4 regions of the Macrococcoides bohemicum genome follow, and region 4 is predicted to be linked to each of the others. Evidence: riboswitches for the same ligand, from Rfam matches in the RefSeq annotation. Region 4 holds a riboswitch; each other region holds the start of a gene.
The links. Region 4 has a riboswitch for S-adenosylmethionine ahead of metK (methionine adenosyltransferase). Riboswitches for the same ligand answer to the same signal wherever they lie in the genome.
Positions count from the first base shown of each region.

Region 1: it holds a riboswitch for S-adenosylmethionine, as region 4 does, so the genes downstream of both, HT586_RS01060 (O-acetylhomoserine aminocarboxypropyltransferase/cysteine synthase family protein) here and metK (methionine adenosyltransferase) in region 4, are expected to answer to the same signal.
Region 2: it holds a riboswitch for S-adenosylmethionine, as region 4 does, so the genes downstream of both, HT586_RS03985 (methionine ABC transporter ATP-binding protein) here and metK (methionine adenosyltransferase) in region 4, are expected to answer to the same signal.
Region 3: it holds a riboswitch for S-adenosylmethionine, as region 4 does, so the genes downstream of both, HT586_RS11085 (M20 family metallopeptidase) here and metK (methionine adenosyltransferase) in region 4, are expected to answer to the same signal.

Region 1 covers NZ_CP054482.1:200,032-205,809, reverse strand. Annotated here, with positions in the region: gene HT586_RS01075 (GNAT family N-acetyltransferase) at 1-120, opposite strand, end outside; gene HT586_RS01070 (hypothetical protein) at 78-296, opposite strand; gene HT586_RS01065 (PPK2 family polyphosphate kinase) at 421-1,281, shown strand; SAM riboswitch class I at 1,359-1,454, shown strand; gene HT586_RS01060 (O-acetylhomoserine aminocarboxypropyltransferase/cysteine synthase family protein) at 1,545-2,822, shown strand; gene HT586_RS01055 (homoserine O-acetyltransferase/O-succinyltransferase family protein) at 2,823-3,611, shown strand; gene HT586_RS01050 (HAD-IC family P-type ATPase) at 3,738-5,778, shown strand, end outside.
Region 2 covers NZ_CP054482.1:759,433-765,210, forward strand. Annotated here, with positions in the region: gene HT586_RS03960 (thioredoxin family protein) at 1-87, opposite strand, end outside; gene HT586_RS03965 (Spx/MgsR family RNA polymerase-binding regulatory protein) at 231-584, shown strand; gene gcvH (glycine cleavage system protein GcvH) at 657-1,025, shown strand; gene HT586_RS03975 (toprim domain-containing protein) at 1,118-1,507, shown strand; gene HT586_RS03980 (thioredoxin family protein) at 1,479-1,790, shown strand; SAM riboswitch class I at 1,830-1,935, shown strand; gene HT586_RS03985 (methionine ABC transporter ATP-binding protein) at 2,008-3,033, shown strand; gene HT586_RS03990 (methionine ABC transporter permease) at 3,026-3,718, shown strand; gene HT586_RS03995 (MetQ/NlpA family ABC transporter substrate-binding protein) at 3,771-4,604, shown strand; gene HT586_RS04000 (DUF1304 domain-containing protein) at 4,643-5,008, opposite strand; gene sufC (Fe-S cluster assembly ATPase SufC) at 5,249-5,778, shown strand, end outside.
Region 3 covers NZ_CP054482.1:2,106,266-2,112,043, forward strand. Annotated here, with positions in the region: gene ldmS (L-aspartate--L-methionine ligase LdmS) at 1-156, opposite strand, end outside; gene HT586_RS11085 (M20 family metallopeptidase) at 146-1,330, opposite strand; SAM riboswitch class I at 1,390-1,487, opposite strand; gene HT586_RS11090 (sensor histidine kinase) at 1,542-3,044, opposite strand; gene HT586_RS11095 (response regulator transcription factor) at 3,176-3,850, opposite strand; gene HT586_RS11100 (GrpB family protein) at 3,970-4,512, opposite strand; gene HT586_RS12570 (pyridoxal-phosphate dependent enzyme) at 4,665-5,778, shown strand, end outside.
Region 4 covers NZ_CP054482.1:1,813,670-1,819,447, reverse strand. Annotated here, with positions in the region: gene HT586_RS09410 (alpha/beta hydrolase family protein) at 1-62, shown strand, start outside; gene pckA (phosphoenolpyruvate carboxykinase (ATP)) at 232-1,821, opposite strand; SAM riboswitch class I at 2,010-2,121, shown strand; gene metK (methionine adenosyltransferase) at 2,230-3,420, shown strand; gene HT586_RS09395 (hypothetical protein) at 3,506-3,682, opposite strand; gene HT586_RS09390 (nuclease-related domain-containing protein) at 3,928-4,842, shown strand; gene HT586_RS09385 (5'-nucleotidase C-terminal domain-containing protein) at 4,932-5,778, opposite strand, start outside.

The DNA of each region.
Region 1 (5,778 bases), 740 kb from region 4:
AAATAATGCTTGTTTTGCATAACCTTGTCTTAAATGTCTGTTGTCAGTCGAAAAAGATCTTAAATATATACTGTTATCTACTTCAAATTTGCTTTCAAATTCGCTATGTTCATGTAACACAAAAATACAACAGGTATTCCCTCTTCATTTAGTCCAAAAATTGGTGTGCGATTAGTATCTTCTTTTGCTACATTGATATTTATTTCAGGACTTTTCACAAACTTTAGTTGTTCTTCAGTTAACTCAAATTGTTCAAGTAAATCTTCGTGGTAATGGGTAGATTGAATAAGTTTCATAAATTCCTCTCTAAAGTCATCTTATTTCATAAGGATTATTATTAAATTATAACAAATAGATATAAATACTGTTTACTTCTATAGTTGCTAGGGAATACATTCAAAAAGTATATGGAGGGTTTCTATGGACATTAACCAATATAAAGTAATACCTAATACTAAATTTGATTTTAATAATTATAAATCAACAGAAAATGAAAAACAAAATAATGATAAGATAAAAGCGGATATCGTACCTGTTTTAACAGAAAAACTTGAAAAACTCCATCTAAAATTACATGCTGCTGAAAAGAATGGTATCATCGTTGTATTGCAGGCGCTAGATGCTGCCGGAAAAGATGAAGTTATCAGTTATATCTTCTCTAATCTAAGTGCACAGGGATTAAAGACTACTTCTTTCGGTAAGCCGAATGACACAGAACTTAAACATGACTATTTATGGCGTTATCATGAAGGTTTACCTGAGCGTGGGCAAATTGGAATTTTTAATCGCTCATACTATGAAGATGTACTTGCGCCAAGAATACATGATTCTGTTGCGACACACGAAACACCAAATAATGAAGTAGATGAATCAATTTGGAAAACACGATATCGTCAAATCAATGATTATGAACGTTATTTAACTGAAAATGGATTTGAAGTGATTAAATTCTTCTTCAACATGTCAAAAGATGAGCAACGTGATCGTTTACTTGAGCGAATGACTAATAAAGATAAGAACTGGGAATTTTCATTCAATGACGTAAAAGAGCGTGAGTATTGGGATGACTACCAAAAAATATTCTCTGAAATGTTAGAAGCAACATCTACTGAACATAGCCCGTGGTTTGTTTTACCTGCAGATGATGAATGGCATACAAGACGTATCGTTACAGAAGTTATGATAGATACGATAGAACGATTAAAGCCTGAGTTTCCTGAAATTTCACAAGAAAATCAAGAGAAACTAGAGGAATATATCAATAAATTAAAGCATAACTAACAAATGATTTTAAAATAAATGTTTGACAATTCAGAACAATCGTTTTAGAATAATGTTTAATTCTTACAACTAAATATAACTTATCCAGAGTGGTGGAGGGACTGGCCCCATGAAACCCAGCAACCTATTCAATTAGGTGCTAATTCCAGCAGGTATAACCTGAAAGATGAGCTTATGAGTCTACTTCTTTGAGGTAGGCTCATTTTTTGCTCCTCTTATTAAATTTAGTGTGGAATACAATTTAATGCCAGGAGGAATTTATAATGACAAAACAGTACAGATTTGAAACTTTGCAAGTTCACGCAGGACAAGTCATCGACAAGGAAACGAACGCACGTGCACTCCCTATTTATCAAACAACATCATTTACATTCAACGATACGGAACATGCTGCAAATCTCTTCGGTTTAAAAGAATTAGGTAATATATATTCAAGACTTACAAATCCTACAACAGCTGCTTTTGAGACACGTGTTGCTGAACTTGAAGGCGGCGTGGCTGGTGTCGCAGTCGCTTCAGGAATGGCTGCCATTACTTATGCAATACAAACTATTGCGAACAGCGGTGACCACATTGTAGCAACTACAAGCTTATATGGCGGAACACACACTTTATTTGAACACACATTCAAGAAATTCGGTATTGAAGCAACACTCGTGGATACGACAAATTTAGAACATGTAAAAGAAGCATTAAAAGAAAATACGAAAGCTATTTTTGTAGAAACTATCGGTAATCCCGAAGGAAATGTTGAAGATATTGAAGCACTTGCAAACATTGCACATAATCATGGTATTCCTTTAATCGTCGATAATACTTTTGCTTCTCCTTATCTGTGTCGTCCAATTGAGTTTGGCGCAGATATTGTCGTACATTCCGCAACTAAATTTATAGGAGGACATGGTACTTCAATTGGTGGGGTCATTATTGACAGTGGCAATTTTGACTGGAATAACGGTAAGTTTAAAAACTTATCAGAACCTGATCCTAGCTATCATAATCTCGTTTTTACCGAAGCTTTTGGTGAAGCAGCCTATGCTTTTAAGATACGTACAACACTACTCAGAGATACTGGTGCAGCAATTTCACCGTTCAATTCATTTCTATTAACTCAAGGATTAGAAACACTTTCTCTTCGTGTAGAGCGTCACGTGGAAAATACAAAAAAGGTAATCGCGTTTCTTTCAAATCACGATAAAGTCGCGTGGATTAAATATGCAGATACACCAGAGAGTCCATACAAAACATTACAAGAAAAATATTTACCTAAAGGTGCAGGTTCTATCTTTACGTTTGGAGTTAAGGGTGGACGTGAAGCCGGCAAGAAGTTTATCGAATCACTTAAGCTCTTCTCTTTACTTGCAAATGTTGGAGATGCAAAATCACTTATCATTCATCCCGCTTCTACTACACATGCACAACTTACAGAAGCTGAACAGCTCGCAGCAGGTGTAAGTCCAGAAACGATTCGAATTTCTATTGGCATTGAACATATTGATGATATCATCGCAGACCTGGAACAAGGATTAAGTGTGATTTAATTGAATATTCCTCGTATCCTTATCATTAATTTAATGCCAAATAAATTCGAGACGGAACTGCAGTTTAAACATCATTTTAATACAGCTATGATTGATTTTTTATATTTAAAGACACATCGAACTAATACCGAAAAGAGAAATTATGCTAAGCAACATTATATAAATTTCGACCAAGCTAAACAACACGATTATGATGCGTTAATCGTGACAGGAGCACCTGTAGAGCATCTCCCTTTTGCATCTGTATATTATAATGATGAACTTAAAAGCATCATAGATTGGTCTAAAGCACAACAACAAACGCGTTTATTTATTTGCTGGGCAGCACAATTTGCACTACATCACTATTACAATATTGAGAAATTCACTTTTAAAGGTAATAATAAATTGTTTGGCGTTTATTCTTATGATGTTCTGGCAGATCATCCTTTAACAAAAAATTATCAAAGCTATTATATACCCCAATCTCGTTATACTAATTTTGGGATACAGGATATTAAAGATAAGACTGACTTAACCATAGTCAGCACTCATCCTGAATTTGGTGCAGATTTATTAATTTCAAAAGATAATAAAGACATTTATATAAATGGTCATTTAGAGTATGCACCTAATACGCTTCATACGGAATATATTCGTGATTGCAAAAAAGGGCTAACAATTTCATTACCTGAAAATTACTACGCTCATGATAATTCTAGTAATTTGGTAATGCGACGTTGGAAGCCTTTTGCTGATTCATTTTTCAATGCCTTTGTAACTATGGTTAATACTGATAAAAGCAAGTAATAATATTAAAAATTCACAAAGATTTAATCATTGTGTTAATTCCTATTAAATACATTCCTTTCGTTAGAATTACTTAATTATTTGCGTTACGATAAGAGTAATACTATACGCAAAGGAATGTTCATTATGAAAAATGAAAAATGGTATCAACTCACAATCGATGACACGATTCTTGCATTTCACACCTCTATAAAAAGCGGTTTGTCCCATGAACAAGTTGAAGCAAACCGGTTAACTTATGGTCTTAATGCACTCCCAGCAAAGCGAGACAAACCTAAAATCATTAAGTTTTTCGGTCACTTTAACGATATTTTAATATATGTATTACTAGTTGCTGCAGCTATTACAGGATTTTTAGGACACTTTCTTGATATGTCGGTTATCATTCTTGTTGCAATTATTAATGCAATCATTGGTTATGTACAGGAATCTCGTGCTGAAAAAGCTTTAGAAAGCATTCGTAAAATGATGACGAGTGAGGCTGTAGTAATTCGTGATGGCCGTAGTCAAACTATTCCCGGCGAACAATTGACAATCGGAGATATCGTTATTTTATCATCCGGTGAGAAGATACCTGCAGACTTACGTTTAATCGAGGCGAATAATCTAAAGATTGAAGAGTCTGCTTTAACCGGCGAATCTGTCCCAGTCCAAAAAAATACACGTAAAATCTCAGAAGATGCTGCACTCGGTGATAGAAAAAATATGGCTTATTCAAGCTCATCTATTACTTCAGGTTCTGGAATAGGTGTAGTTGTTGCAATCGGAAAAGACACTGAACTTGGTAAAATTAATCAGGCAATGACTGACACAGAACAGATGACGACCCCATTGATGCAACAAACGGGTCAATTCGGTAAATCAGTGAGTATTGGTATTGTTGTAATTTCTATCGCAATTTATTTATTTGGTTTGTTTTATCACAATTATCCAGCAGACGAACTACTCTTATCTGTTATCGCGCTTGCAGTTGGTGCTATACCTGAAGGATTGCCTGCTGTTATTTCAATTATTTTAGCACTTGGCGTACAGTCGATGGCAAAGAATAATGCAATCGTAAAGAACTTACCTTCAGTGGAAACTTTAGGTTCAGTTTCAGTTATCTGTACCGATAAAACTGGTACGCTTACAAAAAACGAAATGACTGTGACTTCAATTGATTTAATGCATAATCGTTATAAAGTTACGGGCACAGGTTATGAGCCAATCGGAGAAATTATACCCGAGCTAACTGAAACACCCGAAACAGAACAAGAATTATACCAGTTCCTAACATGCGTCAAAACAGTCAATGAAGCACGTCTCTCACAAGATGAAAATGGTCATTTTCAAATTACCGGTGAGCCTACTGAAGGCTGCTTAATGACACTCGCCCATAAAACGGATTTAGAAATTCCAAACTTACAGGCAATCGATAAAATCCCTTTTGATTCACTATATAAATATATGGCATATCTCGTCGAAGATCAGGGCAAGAAACGTATTTATATTAAAGGAGCACCTGACAGAATATTCGATCGTGTATTTACCAATTCTGATGATAGACAAGTATGGGAAGATAAATTAAGTGTAATCGCTAAAGAAGGTAAACGATTAATTGCTGCAGGATATAAAGATGTGCCTAATGATACAACTACACTTTCACATGACGATTTACAAAGTGGCATCACTTTACTTGGGTTAGTAGGGATTATAGATCCACCACGTGAATCTTCAATAAAAGCGGTAAATGAATGTCAAAAAGCTGGAATTGCAGTAAAAATGATTACAGGTGACCATAAAGAAACTGCAATGGCGATTGGGAAACAACTCGGAATCGGTGATGGTACAAAGGCTATCGAAGGTCGCGAACTAGATAATATGGATGAAGAGACACTATACCAATCAGCGATTGAATACGATGTGTTTGCAAGAACAAGTCCGGAGAATAAATTACAACTCGTAAAAGCATTGCAAAAACATGACGAAATAACATCGATGACCGGTGATGGTGTTAACGACGCACCAGCATTAAAACGCGCCGATATCGGTGTTGCAATGGGCATTAAAGGAACTGAAGTGTCTAAAGATGCTGCGCGTATGATACTGGTTGATGATAATTTTGAAACAATTGTAGATGCGGTACGTGAAGGACGTCGTGTCTATGATAATCTAAAGAAAACAATAC
Region 2 (5,778 bases), 1.1 Mb from region 4:
ACACCAATCTGCAAAGAATTTCACGATTACTTTCTCATCTTGATTTATAATTTCTTTAAATTCTTCATATTGACTTATTGTTCTCATAATTATTCCCTCACATTGTTTTATATAATTTATTTATATGATAATTATATACCTTTTTAATAAATTATTAAACGATAAGGATTGCAGTTGTAACCTTTAAGAATAATTGTTAATATTAGGTTAAATTAAGAAGGAGGCCTATGATGATAAAATTTTATCAGTTACCAAATTGTAGTACATGTAGAAAGGCAGCAAAATATTTAGAAACACATGGCGTTAGTTTTGAACCTATCCATATCGTTGAACTTACTCCCACTGCTGCTGAATTTAGAGCGATTGTAGAGCAGACAAATGTCGATATTGATGCGCTGTTCAATAAACAGGGTGCTAAATTTAAAGCATTAAACCTTAAAGAAACATTAAGCGAAAAGTCAGATGATGAAAAGTTTGAATTACTTGCTTTAGATGGTATGTTAGTTAAAAGACCGTTAGCTGTTAATGGCAATAAAATTACTTTAGGCTTTAAAGAAAAAGAATATAGCGATACTTGGTTATAAAAATAATTGAATAAACGCTTACAATGTGTCATTATTATAGTGATAGTACTTTAATTAAACGGAGGGTTTATAATGTCAAACTTAAAATTTTCAAAAGATCATGAATGGGTAAAATCAGAAGATAATGTTAAGACAATCGGTATTACAGATTTCGCACAATCTGAATTAGGGGATATCGTATTCGTTGAATTACCAGAAGTTGGAGATGAAATCGAAGTTGATGCTCCTTTTGGTAGCGTTGAGTCAGTAAAAACTGTATCTGAATTATATGCTCCTATCTCAGGCAAAGTTATTGAAGTTAACTCTGAATTAGAAGATTCTCCTGAATTAGTAAACGAATCAGCAATGGATCAAGCATGGATGATTAAAGTAGAAGCTGACGATGCTGGTCTTGAAGAATTAATGGATCAAGCACAATATGATGAAATGATTAACGCATAAATGGTATAATCTCCTTGATAATAATTTATCAAGGAATTTTTTTATTATCAAATTGCTAAAACTGAATACAATATGATAAAAAGGTGATGGACATGTCTGTAATTACTAAAGTTATCGTTGTAGAAGGAAAGCGTGATAAACTAAGATTACAAGAAGTATTAACGGAACCTGTACATATTATATGCACCAATGGCACGATGGGTATCGGAAAACTGGATGATATGATTGAAGATTTGTATCATCATAAAGTTTATATTATGACCGATAGCGATAAAGCTGGACGCAAAATTAGATCTTGGTTTAAACGCCATTTGAGTGAAAGTAATCATATTCATATTGATCCGAAATACGGTGAGGTGGGTAATTGTCCACTAGATTATTTAGCAAGAACGATGATAAAACATCAGTTTGATGTAAAACAACAATTTGTCTGGAAAGGTAAGACCGCGCAATATGAACTTAAATCAGCTTTTGCAATTTGAAATTTCAGATCAACCATTTATTCTATTTGGATATACTCCGTTTTGTGGGACATGTAAGCTTGCAGAAAAGATGTTAGATATTACTGCTGCATCTCTAAACATACCAGTTACAAAAATTGATTTAAATTACTATGAAAATTTAAGTCAGTATTACGAAATTAAAAGTGTGCCGGTATTGTTGTTTATACGTAACGGCATGGTAGAAAATATATCTTATCAATTTGAGTCCGTAACAACTTTATATGAAAATTTAAATTTAATGTTGACGAATACTTCAAATTGACTTAAGATAAAGAACATATTCATAAAACAACTAAATAAACTCTTATCTAGAGTGGTGGAGGGATGTGCCCTATGAAACCCGGCAACCGTCAATAATGACATGGTGCCAATTCACATAAAGTTATATTAACTTTAGAAGATGAGAGAGTCGAAAATAGATAATTATCGTCTTTCTTATGTCCACATAGGAGAGACGTTTTTTTGTTAGGAGGCCAAATTTGATTACATTAAATAATGTTGTAAAGACATTTACAACCAAAAAAGGAAATATACAAGCTGTCGATAACGTAAATCTTGAAATTCAAAGCGGTGAGATCTACGGTATTATTGGCTTCAGTGGTGCTGGGAAAAGTACATTAATTCGAATGTTTAACGGATTAGAATTACCTACGAGTGGTGACGTGATTGTAAATGGCAGTACCATCAATAAGTTGTCAAAGCAGCAACTGAATAAAGAACGTCAAAAAATATCAATGATATTCCAGCATTTTAACCTACTTTGGAGTAGAACGGTATATGATAACATTGCATTACCTCTTGAAATAGCTGGCGTTAAAAAGAGTGACATCAGTCCAAAAGTGAAATCTTTGATTAAACTTGTTGGATTAGAAGGAAGAGAAAATGCTTATCCTTCAGAATTGTCAGGTGGACAAAAACAACGTGTAGGTATCGCCCGTGCATTAAGTAATGATCCTGATGTTTTACTCTGTGACGAAGCAACGAGTGCTTTAGATCCACAGACGACAGATGAAATACTAGAACTATTAGTTGATATCAATAAAACGTTGAACTTAACGATAATTTTAATCACTCATGAGATGGAAGTAATTCGCAAGATCTGTCATAAAGTAGCTGTAATGGAGTTAGGGAAAGTGGTTGAAGAAGGATCAGTGATGGAAGTATTTAATAATCCAAAAACAAATATCTCAAAACGTTTTGTACGTGATGATGTCCAGGATAATGAAACTGAGACTTCAATCGAAGAGATTAAACAAGCATATCCACATGGCAGTATCCTGAAATTAAAATTTGTTGGATCTTCAACTGGCCAGCCTATCGTAAGTAAAGTAATTAAGAAGTACGGCATCGAGATGAATATCTTAGCAGGGAATGTTAAACATACACAAGCAGGATCTTTCGGTAATTTAATTGTTCATGTTAAAGAAGTTAACGGATCACTTCAACCTATCGCTGAAGAATTAAAAAGCCATGGTGTTGAGATGGAGGTAGAAAGACATGGATAATTTTATTAAAACATTGACAGATATGTTAGGTATGAAAAATGTGGTATGGGCAGATGTATGGACTGCTACTGTTGAAACACTATCAATGACTTTTATTTCTGCAATATTCACATTTATATTTGGATTAATTATCGGCATTATTTTATTTTTAACATCTCGAAGTAAGTCAAAAGCAGCTCGTGTATTTTATAGTGTTACTGCTTTTATCGTCAATTTATTCCGAGCAATCCCATTTATTATCTTGATTTTATTGCTATTCCCCTTTACAAATTTAATCATGCAGACAATCAGTGGTGTAAAAGGAGCGCTACCAGCTTTAATTATCGGTGCGGCACCTTTCTACGCGCGACTTGTTGAAATTGGATTGAAAGAGATTGATAAAGGTGTAATTGAAGCTGTGGAATCAATGGGCGCAAATACATGGACATTAATTAAAAAAGTATTAATTCCTGAAAGTTTACCAGCGATTGTATCTGGTATTACAGTCACAACGATTGCACTCGTTGGTTCTACAGCAATCGCTGGCGTTATTGGTGCCGGTGGTTTAGGTAACTTAGCTTACTTAGTTGGATTCACAAGAGGACAAAATGACGTAATTTTTGTTTCTACAGTAATTATTTTAATTATTGTATTCCTCATTCAATTCGTCGGTGACATTATTACGAAGAAAGTTGATAAACGTTAATTATCCATAATGGATTTTTATAAAAATAATACAAAAAAGAGGAGCGTTAAAAATGAAAAAATTATTTTACGTATTTCTTACTGCATCATTAATATTAATTCTTGCAGCTTGTGGTAATGATAAATCTGACGACAACAAAACTTCAAAGTCAGATGACAAAACGATCACAGTAGGGGCTTCACCCGCACCACATGCAGAAATTTTAGAAGAAGCAAAAGCAGCACTTAAAAAAGAAGGTTATGATTTAAAGATTAAAATCATCAATGACTATACAACACCAAACCGTATGTTATCAGAAGGTGACATCGATGCGAACTACTTCCAGCATACACCGTATTTAGAAACAGAGAAAAAAGCTAAAGGATACAAAATTGAATCAGCAGGAAATGTTCATATTGAACCTATGGCTGTATATTCAAAAAAAGTGAAAAGTTTAGATGAATTAAAAAAAGGTGCAACAGTCTATGTTTCTAATAACCCGGCTGAAGAAGGACGTTTCTTATCATTCTTTACCAAAGCAGGTTTAATTAAACTTAAAGACGGAGTAGATCCTGTAAAAGCAACATTTAAAGACATCGTTGAAAATAAAAAAGATATTCAATTCAACAACAAACAAGCTGGTGAATTTGTACCAAAAACGTATAACAATGGTGAAGGCGATGCAACAATCATCAACTCTAACTTCGCTTTAGCAAATAAATTAAATCCAGTTAAAGATTCAATTGCAATTGAAGATAAAGATTCTCCATACGCAAACTTAATTGCAGTGCAAGAAGGACATAAAGATGATGCTAAGATCAAAGCATTAGTTAAAGTATTACAATCAAAAGAAATCCAGGATTTCATCAATAAAAAATATGATGGTGCTGTAATTCCAGCAAAATAGTAAAAAAAGAGATTAAGACATTTGTCTTAATCTCTTTTTTAATGAAAGATTATTATTGCGATCAAAGCTAAAATTGCAGGTAAGCCCTGCTTGATTAATATGCCTTTACTACTTGTCATTGCACCGTATATAGCTGCAATAATCACAAATATTATAAACATTGTGGTAATTTCAAGTTGGTTCTGGCTTATAAATAAACCATATCCTAAACCAGCTGCAAGAAAACCATTATAAAGGCCCTGGTTCTTAAATAAAGTTTTTACGCGGTCATCTTGTAAGAAATTATAATCAATATCAAATGTTTCTGCAGCGCGTTTCGAATTACTGAAGAACATTTCAAGAATCATAATATAAATGTGCTCAATAAATACAATCGTTGCTAAAATCAATGAAATTATATGCATAAGTACCTCCTCGATTAATAAATAGATTGTACATCTTATCTTGTTTGCTGTATAGCATTTTCAATCAAATATCTTATTTTCTCACTGAATTTAAAATATTTAGTCCGATTAATTTAACTAACACCTTATTTAGGTTATAATAAGTACTGTGATTTAAGTCATAGGTCTTTGACCTCAGATTAAAATTATTATAAACTAGATAAGATGAAATTATTATATATATATCGGAGGGAATTCAATATGGTATCAGTTTTAGAAATTAAAGATTTACACGTTTCAATTGAAGGGAAAGAAATTTTAAAAGGTGTAAATTTAACGATTAAACAAAATGAAGTTCATGCAATCATGGGACCTAATGGTACGGGTAAATCAACTTTATCAGCAGCGATTATGGGACATCCTAAATATGAAGTTACCCAAGGTGAAGTTTTACTTGATGGCGAGAACGTATTAGAGATGGAAGTTGATGAACGCGCACAAGCTGGTCTTTTCTTAGCGATGCAATATCCATCAGAAATTTCTGGTGTTACGAATGCAGACTTCTTACGTTCAGCAATTAATGCTAAACGTGAAGAAGGTAATGAAATCAATTTAATGCAGTTTATCAAGAAATTAGACAAAAATATGGAATTTTTAGAAATGGATTTAGATATGGCACAACGTTATTTAAACGAAGGATTCTCTGGTGGGGAGAAAAAACGTAACGAAATTCTTCAATTAATGATGCTAGAGCCTAAATTTGCAATCTTAGATGAAATCGATTCAGGTTT
Region 3 (5,778 bases), 290 kb from region 4:
GGCGATTAATAGTTCACGTGCGCTCAGTAAATTTGACTGATGTTCTTCCGGCTGCAGCCATGGATTAAAAGTATAGGATGGGCGTGATGAATACATCACTTTCTCCCCATATAAATCTTTCATAACTAATGGTAAGTTGATTGGTTTAGTCCCCATAAATGTTCTCCTTTAATGTTTCATGTAAATGTTTAATGCGTTGTAGTTCTTCAGGTTTCTCGATTAACTCGATAGCCATCGTTGCCATTATTTTAGCGCCTTGTAATAAGGCATGGTCTCCGTGTGCGCTTTTCGCTGCTTCACGAAACTCTACTGTGTGGCCTACGAGCGACGATGACCCCATCTTTATATGCGGGTGAATCGTAGGAATGATATGACTTACATTCCCCGTATCCGTTGAACCGAAACCAAAATCATCATGCAAAATTGGTTCATTATGCATAATAGCATGTTTCTCAAATAAATCATCTAAAAATGTATTTCTGATGAATTCATTGACACCATTTTGAATGTGGTTGAGTTGATATTCTGCACCTGCTGTAATTGACGCACCTTGTGCTACACGATCAACTTTACCGGTTAATACATCTAAATCTTTTCTGCTGATTGCTCGTGTATAAAATCTCGCTTTCGTATAATCCGGAATAATATTTGCTGACTTACCACCATCTAAAATAACACCATGCACTTTATCCGTCTTTTTAATATGTTGACGCAGTTGACCGATACCATTAAAGAAACTGATCATCGCATCGAGCGCGTTAATACCATTATGTGCATTCTCAGAAGCATGCGCAGTCTTGCCAAAAAACTCCACTTCAAATACGTCTACTGCCAATGTTGGCACGGTTCTAAACGATTCATGACCAGGATGAATCATCAATGCTACATCACTATCATTAAATAACCCAGCTTTAACGTATGATGCTTTCGCACTCCCGTTTACACCACCTTCTTCAGCTGGTGTGCCGAACACTTGAATGACACCGCCTAAATCATCAATCACTTCTTTTAGAGCAATCGCTGATAATACGCTAGATGTGCCGATAATGTTATGACCACATGCATGTCCTAAACCTGGCAATGCATCGTATTCTGCTAAATAAGCAATAGTAGGTCCTGCTTTCTCACTTTCATACGATGCGATAAATCCAGTTTCATGTCCTGCAATATCACGCTCTATACTAAATCCTGCATCTTTTAATGTCTTGCTCAGCAAATTAGACGCAAAGTATTCTTCGTTGCCTAGTTCAGGTCGTGCATGAATTTCATGACTGATGCGTATGAATTTATCTCTATTTTCATCTATATATTGTAATACTTTGTTATTCATATTATTCTCTCCTCCGTACTTATAAAAAAAAGACATTCCCAGATAGGAATGTCTACACGTTCTTATCTGCCAGCTTACGCTGTAGGAATTAGCACCTTACATTACTGCAGGTTGCTGGATGTCATCGGGCCCTTCCCTCAATCCGTCTTGATAAGTTATTGAATTTATAGATAACTATATAGTTATCTATAAATTCTGTCAAATATCAAAATTAGTATGTTGGTAAAGTAATTAAGAATTTCGTGCCAGCAACTGAACTGACAACGTCTATCGTGCCGTCATGCAGTTCCACGATTTCTTTTGCCACAGATAATCCCAAACCACTGCCATTATGGTGTTCATTTGTTCTATTACCACGATAGAACTGTTCAAAGATATGTGTCAGATCTTCCTGTGGTATACCTTGCCCATTATCCGCAATTTCTATAATCGCGTTATTTCCATTCGTATACGTACTGATCCATACTTCAACATTGACATTATGTGTAAAACTATTCGTCACAATATTCGTCAGCACGCGATCCATCCTTGACGTATCAATATGAATCGTCGCATCTTCTTTATGTATGTAGCTTAAACCTTTATTGCCATATTGAGAGACAAATGCATCGATATATGTTCGCAAACATGTTTCTTCTGTATGGAATTGAATCCCATCACTTTTCAGTTGATAGACCATATTTAAATCTTTAAGCAGCTGATCAATATATAATGCTTTATCTTCAATAATGCCGATAAACTTCTTCTGTTCGTCCGGTTCAAGCAGCATACCACTGTTAAGTATTTTGGCATATCCATAGATTGAGCTAAGCGGTGTTTTTAAATCATGTGTAATACCCCGTACCCATTTTTCCCGCTGAATATTCATATTACTTTGGTAATTTTTATCATCTGCAAGCTTTCCTGTAAGTTTCGCTATCGCACCATCAATCGGACTATACATACGATATTTACGACGTAATCGACCATTTTTATAGATTCTTTCATCATTAAGCACTGAATAGTCACCTTTTGCAAGTCGCTCTACCCATGTTGAAAAGTGTTTTAACGGTTGCGCTAGTCGATTACCTAAAAAGATTGAGAACAGTAATATAGCAGCCAATACAACGAGATTTATCCATGCATACCAAATTAAAAAATTTTTTATGTCATTCATAAAATCTTTATCATACATATAGCTGTCCTCTGCAAAGATTGCTTTCGTATCAGCCGGATGTTGATTTTTCTGAACCACATAGTAATTTTTATTATCTTTAAAATATGAAACAAAGAAATATTTCTGGTAATTGTCATTATTCTTATGCTTAAATAGCGTACTATTCACGACATCTTCATCAAACTGTCCAGAAATTTTAGTTAAGCCTTTTTTATCTGCAACGAATAACGCAAGATCGTGTTGCTCTAAATAACGCTGTGCTTCTTTCGAATCAGTTTCAAGCTTACGTCTCGCTTCATTTAATACTTTATTCTCCAAATAGATAACCTGCTGTCCTTTAGGCAGCTCCCATGTCGTAAATGCTTCAGCACGATATGTATTTAACGGCTGTAATTTGAAATCTTTATCAGACGAATATATGACCTTACCACCCTTGTCTCTTACTACAAGTATGCCGTTGTGCTGTTTAATATAATTAACCATCTCTTTAACCGGTTTAACTTTGTCCCCGTCAAACTTAATATATTCACTAATAGCATATGAATCCACACTTTGCATATCTTCCTCAAAGAAACTTTGTTCACTCGTAACCAGAAAATAGAGAAAGAAGGCACAAATAATTAAGGTCACTGAAAAATAAAAGATAAGAAAATAACGGATAAAGCGAATCATAAATTTTTTGCTGATGCTCATTTATCCTCACCTGATTTTAAAATGTAGCCGATACCACGTGATGTTAGTAATAATTTCGGTTTACTTGGTTCCACTTCGAGCTTTTCTCTTAACTTTCGGATATGAACCATCACTGTATTATCATCTACAAACTGATTTTCCCACACCGCTTCATAAATCTGCTCTTTTGTACATATCTCATCCTGATGTTCATAGAGGTATTGCATCAATAAATATTGTTTTCCTGAAAGCAGATATTTCTTATCTCTTACAGTTAATTCTGCATTTCGTTCGTCAAATGAATATAACGCCTTTTCTTTTTTACCGGACTTCATATAACGCTCGACATTGACCTTTACTCTCACCGCAAGCTCCATCGGATTAAATGGCTTTGTAATATAATCATCTGCTCCATTTTGAAAGCCTTTAATCTTATCTCTATCCTGTGTATTGGCCGAAACATAAAGAATCGGCGCATCGGTCATTTCACGTATTTCATTGCCAAGATCATAACCTGACCCATCCCCAAGATTTATGTCCAATAGATAAGTATCATAATGTGTACTAATCATCAACTTCGCCTGTGCAAATGTAGAAGCAATATCAACTTTTCCGAATCCTTCACGCACAAGAATAAACTTTATAAGTTCGGCAATCTCAAGTTCATCTTCTACAATTAATATTGACGGCATATTTTTATCTCCTTTAAAAAATGCATTTATTTAGTAATAATAACAAAATTTCCACTATTTTTGTATTATTCTTTTAATGATGAAAAAAAACGAGATAGAAGTAATCTTCAATCTCGTTCTTATATTATTGAAACATCTTCATGTGATGTTCTATCACTATACCAGTCAAGAGCTTTTACTGTCATTACGGTAACAAAGATAAGTTTAGACTGTTCATATGCGTGAACTTCAAATGGATACATTTTAGCAAGTTCTATTTTCACACTATTATATCGTTCCATCTCACTCGGATAATACTTTAAATAGCTGGTAAACGCAGTCATTTCTAAAATCTTTTCATGACCAGATGGAAATATATAGAGCTGATGTGTTCTATCACCTGAAACGCGATTCACATATTGTAAACTATCTTTAAATGCCGATGTGATTCTTTCATAACCTAAATTGATTAAAGCCAGATGCTGCGTTTCAAAGAGCTGCAAACTTTTAGTGACAATCATCATATCAATAATTGGTTTAGCCGACATACCAGGCACTGCTGTTGAACCGATATGCAATATATTATCGGCGTGCTCTTTAATACTATTTTTTAATTTTCTGCTTTCATCTAAAAACAAATGCTGCCAAATACTATCATATGGTAAAACAACAATCTTCTTCATATGCCACCAACTTTCAAATTTTGTAATAGTACTATTATATCTCGTTGTGACAAAATTCACAAACTATTTCGTTGTTTTCTAATTCGTACCATGTTATTATTAATCCCGAGTTAACCGATAAGATTACTTAAAATATAGGAGCGGAAATAATCATGAGCTTACCTTTTATGGATATATTTAAAAACTGGGCATCGGAATACGATAACTTCGTGACGGGTCAGGACCCTGAATATAAAGATGTTTTTGTAAACTATGACTTTATGATTGCACAAGCAGTAAAACATGCACAAGGCGATGTTGTAGAATTTGGACCAGGTACTGGTAACTTAACTAATTACCTTTTACAGCAAGGTTTAAACGTCCGTGCGATTGAACCAAGCGAAGAAATGGCAGCAATCGGAGAAAAGAAGACAGGGATTACGTTTGAACGTGGTGACTTCTTAAATTTCAAACAGCAACCAGCTGATACATTTATCTCTTCATTTGCTTTCCACCACTTAACAGATACAGAAAAAGATATCGCAGTCGGTAAATATGCAGCATTACTTAATGATGGTGGCCGCGTCATCATTTTAGATACAATCTTCAATTCTGAAGAAGAGAAACAATCGATGATAGCGTACTATACGTCACTTGGTTTCAATAATTTAGTAGATGATTTAAACCGTGAATATTATCCATTAAAAGAAACGATGGAAGTTATCGCCAGCCGCAATGGCTTCGACTATCACGATACACAGCTTAATCGCTTTGCACACCTTCAGATTTTAGAAAAAAAGACAATTAAAAAACCATTTGATTTAATCGGCCACACACCTATAGTAGAAATTACAGCATTTCCGTTAAATGAGGGAAATCGTATTTTCGCAAAACTAGAGAATCATAATTTAGGTGGTTCAGTAAAAGATCGCCTTGGACTAAATATTATTACCAAAGCTTTAGAACGCGGTGATATTAAAACCGGTCAAGTCGTTGAAGCAACTGCAGGGAACACGGGTATCGGGTTGGCACTTATATGCCAGAAGTATGATTTAAAATTACGTGTATACGTTCCTGAGAAGTTCAGCGTTGAAAAACAAAGCATTATGCGTGCTTTAGGCGCAGAAATTATCAATACACCAACGGATAAAGGGATGCTATTCGCACGCGAGGAAGCATTAAAATATGCACAGGAAACGGGTGCATTCTTCACCAATCAATTCGAATCACCTGATAATCCTTCTAGTTATGAAGGACTTGCGAATGAAATTATCGCTGATGTTGGAC
Region 4 (5,778 bases):
GACCTGATAATGAACGCATGATACTTAAAGAAATATATAGATGGATGCTAGCAGTAGAATAAAATGAAGATGTGACTTAAATTTTAGTCCTTTTATCTTTAACAGCTTAAACGGCGGAACAGAAGTTGCCCCTACGACAAAAACCGAACAAAAACTATAAATCAAAGAGCGATTTATTAGTTTTGTTCGGTTTTTGCTTGTGGCAGAACACTTCAGTTCCAGCCTCTATTATTATCCTCTAAATATAAAGCCGCCTTTTTCTTCGATTTCAGCTGACTTTTCACCGAATTTCTTAAAGTTTTCCTGGAAGCGTAATGCTAAATCTTTAGCTTTTTCATCGTAAGCATCTTGAGATACCCAAGCGTTACGAGGCATTAAGATTTCTTTTGGAACACCAGCTACTGAATTTGGTACATATAGTCCGAAGATAGGATCTTGAGTGAATTCAGAGTTTTTAATTTCGCCACTGATCGCACGACGGATCATAGAACGTGTATGTGTTAAGCTCATACGGCTACCTACACCATATTCTCCACCAGTCCATCCAGTGTTTACTAAGTATACATCTGAACCATGCTTGTCAATTAATGCACCTAACATATTCGCATATACTGTTGCGTGTAATGGTAAGAAAGGAGAACCGAAACATGTTGAGAATACTGGTTGTGGGCTAGTTACCCCGCGCTCAGTACCCGCTAATTTAGATGTAAATCCACTTAAGAAGTGGTACATTGCTTGTTCTTTCGTTAATTTAGAGATTGGAGGTAATACACCGAATGCATCTGCAGTTAAGAAGATAATTGTTTTAGCATGACCAGCAATTGAAGGTAATACGATGTTATCGATATTTTCAATTGGGTATGCTGCACGTGTATTTTCAGTTAATGATTTGTCTTCATAGTCTGGGAAACCTTTTTCATCAACTTTAACGTTTTCTAAAATCGCACCGTAACGGATCGCATCATAGATTTGTGGTTCTTTCTCACGAGAAAGGTCGATTGTCTTCGCGTAACATCCACCTTCGATATTGAATACACCATTATCGTTCCAGCCATGTTCATCATCACCGATTAATTTGCGGTGAGGGTCGGCTGATAATGTTGTTTTACCAGTTCCTGATAAACCGAAGAATAACGCAACGTCTTTATTTTCACCAACGTTTGCTGAACAGTGCATGCTCATTACACCTTGTGTTGGTAATAAGTAGTTCATTACACCGAAGATACCTTTTTTCATTTCTCCGGCATATTCAGTACCACCGATTAAGATAATTTTATGTTTGAAACTTGTAATGATAAATGTTTCAGAATTTGTACCATCGATTTTTGGATCTGCTTTAAAGTGTGGCGCAGAAATGATAGTGAAGTCTGGATCGATTAAGATACCTTCATTGAATGTTTCAGGTCGGATAAACATTGTACGTGCAAATAAGTTATGCCATGCTAACTCATTGATTACGCGTAAATTTAATTGAGTAGCAGGGTCTGCACCTGCATAACCATTGAATTCATAAACTTTATCTTTTGTTCCTAAATAGTCTAAAACGCGGTCTAATAATTTTAAGAAGATGTCTTCAGAGATAGGTTGGTTGATTGTACCCCAGTCGATTTGGTCTTTCGTTTCTTCTTCTTCAACGATAAATTTATCTTTTGGTGAACGACCTGTATATTTACCTGTTTCAGTTCTAACAGCACCTGACTCTGTTAATACACCTTCACGATTTGCTAAAATTTCGTTGATTAACTGTGTTCTTGATAATTGATTTAATACGCTATCACTCTTTAATAAGTTATCTAATTTACCAAAGATTTGTTCGCTCATTAAAAGGTCCCCCAAGTTTATATTTTCTGCTGATGTAAGCAGTTTCATGAAATAGTATAACATAAGGTCTTAAGTGTTACATTAAATATAAATAAAATTTTATAGATAAAATATTATTCAGAAAATTTGTGAATCAGTTAGATATATTGACAGTGTACAAAAAGTTTAGTATTATCTAACTGCGGATTCTCTTATCCAGAGTGGTGGAGGGACATGGACCCTTTGAAGCCCAGCAACCCTTAACTTCGTTGTTAAGTAAGGTGCCAAACCGTTTGCAGACAGCTGTCTGAACGATAAGAGTAGAATGGACTAATTGTGTACAATTAGCCTTCTCTCTTAATAGGAGAGAGGGCTATTTTTTGTTTATAGCTTGAACCGTGAAATTTAAATTAATAGGAGTGTTTATAAATGGCAGATCGTAAATTATTTACGTCAGAATCAGTAACAGAAGGACATCCAGATAAAATTGCTGACCAAATTTCAGATGCAATCCTAGATGCAATTCTTACAGGAGATCCAAAAGCACGTGTAGCGTGTGAAACATCAGTAACAACAGGTATGGCTTTAATCGCAGGTGAAATTACTACATCAACATATGTTGATATTCCTAAAGTAGTACGTGATACTGTAAAAGAAATCGGATATACACGTGCTAAATTCGGCTATGACTTCCAGACGATGGCAGTACTTACTGCAATCGATGAGCAGTCTCCTGATATTGCTCAAGGGGTAGACCGTGCATTAGAAGACCGTGGTAACTTATCTGACTCAGATATCGAATCAATCGGTGCTGGTGACCAAGGTTTAATGTTTGGATTTGCATGTAATGAAACTGAAAGCTTAATGCCTTTACCAATTTCATTATCACATGAATTAGCGCGTCGTCTGACTGCAGTGCGTAAAGATGGTACTTTAGATTACTTACGTCCAGATGGTAAGACACAAGTTACAGTAGAGTATGATGAAGCGGGTAAACCGAAACGAATCGACACTATCGTTATTTCGTCTCAACACCATGAGAAGATTGAATTAGAACAAATTCAGGCTGACATTAAAGAACACGTTATTAAACCAGTTGTTCCAGCTGAATTAATCGACGAAGAAACAAAATATTTCATCAATCCAACTGGTCGTTTCGTAATCGGTGGACCTCAAGGGGATGCTGGTCTTACTGGCCGTAAGATTATCGTAGATACTTACGGAGGATATGCACGTCACGGTGGTGGCGCGTTCTCAGGTAAAGATGCTACTAAAGTTGACCGTAGTGGTGCTTATGCAGCACGTTATGTTGCGAAGAACATCGTTGCAGCAGGTCTAGCTGACAAATGTGAAGTACAATTAGCTTATGCTATCGGTGTAGCACAACCAGTATCTATTTCAGTTGAAACTTATGGTACTTCTGAATACACTGAACAACAACTTGTTGATGCAGTTCGTAAAACATTCGATTTACGTCCAGCAGGTATCATTCAGATGTTAGATCTTCGTCGCCCAATTTACAAACAAACAGCTGCTTACGGGCACTTCGGTCGTACAGATATTGATTTACCATGGGAAGCTACAGATAAAATTGAAGATTTAAAAGCAAATTTAAAGTAATTTTTTGGGCCTAAGTATTTATTACTTAGGCCTTTTAATATGAAAAAAGACTACCTCATATGAGATAGTCAATTGATAAATTGTATTATTCTTCTTCAGTTTCTTCTTCTGTAGCAGCATCGTCTTCAGTAGTCTCTTCTTCAGTTGTTGCTGCATCTTCAGTTTTTGCGTCGTCCGCTTTTTTCTCATCATCTCCACAAGCACCTAATAATAATGCTGATGCGAAAGTACCTGCTAATAATAAACGTTTATACATTGCCATGGTATCATCCTCCGAGAAAATTTAATTTTTGTCCAAAAATATTTTTAGGACACTTAAATTATTTCATATCATTATTAATTTAGAATTTATATTTTATTAAACTTTGTTAACCTTTGTTCAGAATATTAATTTCTTATTAATATTTTTAATTAGAGTAAACTTTCACAAATTACTTTCATATTTTCGATGAAGTTCTTCTGAAATTTCATTATAATAAAGGAAATACGGTTAGAAAGGTGAATGATATGTCAGTAGAAGTAGGAAGTACTTTATTTTATGTGTTAATTGGTTTAGGTGTTTTGGCTTTATTGTTCTTCGTCTTATGGTTACTCGCATTATCGAGTAAGAAAAAATCAATTGCGCGTAAAGAAGAAGAATTTCGTAAGGCGCAGAAAGTAAGATCAGATGAGTATCACGATGAAAGTGAGAAGTCTCGTCTTCAATATAAAAAAGAATTAGCTGAACAAAAAGAAATATTACAAAAAACAATCGATGAGAAATCATCACATATTGAATCTTTAAAGATGTTCTCAAAAGACAAAGGTGAATATTTAACGGACCTTACTTTAATTCAGTTAAAAGAACAGTTCATTCGTGAAGAACGTATTCGTCCTGAAGATATGCACGTACTTGCTAATATCTATATTCCAGGTAAACGCGTGAAAAGCACTGACAAACTTGATCATGTCGTATTGACGAGAACAGGTATCTACCTGATAGATTCTAATTACTGGACAGGTCATATTTATCACGGTGTAAGTGAGATGCAGTTTGCTGGCGAACCGATGCTTGAAGGTGTCTTCAACATATTAGATCTTGATCCGAAGCTTGAACAGACAATTGTTCTGGATAAGAATAAAGACGGTAATGCTGAATTCAGAACATATAACCACTCGATTGAAGCATTGAAATTAAAAGCTGAACGTTTAGAAAAAGTATTTGAGTTACCATATCCGGTAACACCGATTGCGTACTATAATGCAGAAGGGGTAGGTAGTGAACACATCACTAACTATTCAAGAGATAATGGCGTGAAGGTGATTGTAGGAGAAGAAGAATTACAAACATTCTTCGAAAAATTTGTCTTCCATGGTAGATTCCAGTATAAAGTTGAAGAACTTGAAAATATTATGGACCAAATTGAGCATTTAAATCCGTAGCAAAGATAAACAGGCTGGGACAGAAGTGTTCTGCCGTTTAAGCTGTTAAACAGAAGAGGGCTAAGACTTATGTCTCACCCTCTTATTTGTTATGCAGATTTACGTTTCACTAAATATAATCCTAGTCCTAATAATCCGATTGCAGCAGCACCACTACCAGCGGCTTCACCAGTAATCGGTAAGTGCTCAACCGCTTCAGTAATTGCAGGTTTGTTTGTATCATCTGCAACTTGATCAGCTTGAATTGTCGTATCTAAATTTGTTTCATTTGTCTTAGCAACACTTTCAAACGGAATGACTTTATCATCTTTAGCAGCATTCGATGATTCTAATACGATAGGTTCTTCAGTAGAATCCTCTGTCTTGATGATGAAACCTTCACTACCATCTTCTTCTGTTGGTACATCAATTTGAGGTTTGATAGTTTCAGTTGTCAGTCTTTCAGTCGTTGCTTCTTCTGTTGTAACTTCTTCAGTAGTCGGTGCTTCAGTTGTAGTTTCTTCAGATACAACTGGTTTATACGCACTCGCGTTACCTGCTAAGATACGTTGTAATGCTTCATTTGTATAAGCTGTCATATTAGCAGCTTTAAAGTATTGACGTACAACTGCGTCTAATGATGGTCCTTCTTCACGAGGTCCGCCAAGCATTGTATAGCCATCGCCACCAACTGCTAAGAAATCATTTGTTACAACTTTATATGTTTTAGTATTGTTCAATGGTTCAAATTTGTTTGTCTTTTTGTTGAATACTTCAATTGCATAAACACGTTCACCAGCAGGTTTAGTCATATCATAATGAACTTTAATTGATTTAGAGATGTGTAAGAAAGCACCATTTGCATCTAATCCTGTTTTTCCGTCTTTTTCAACAACAGGCGCACTTAAAGCGTGTTCAAACATTGCTTTAACGTCAGAACCTTTCACATTGATTTGT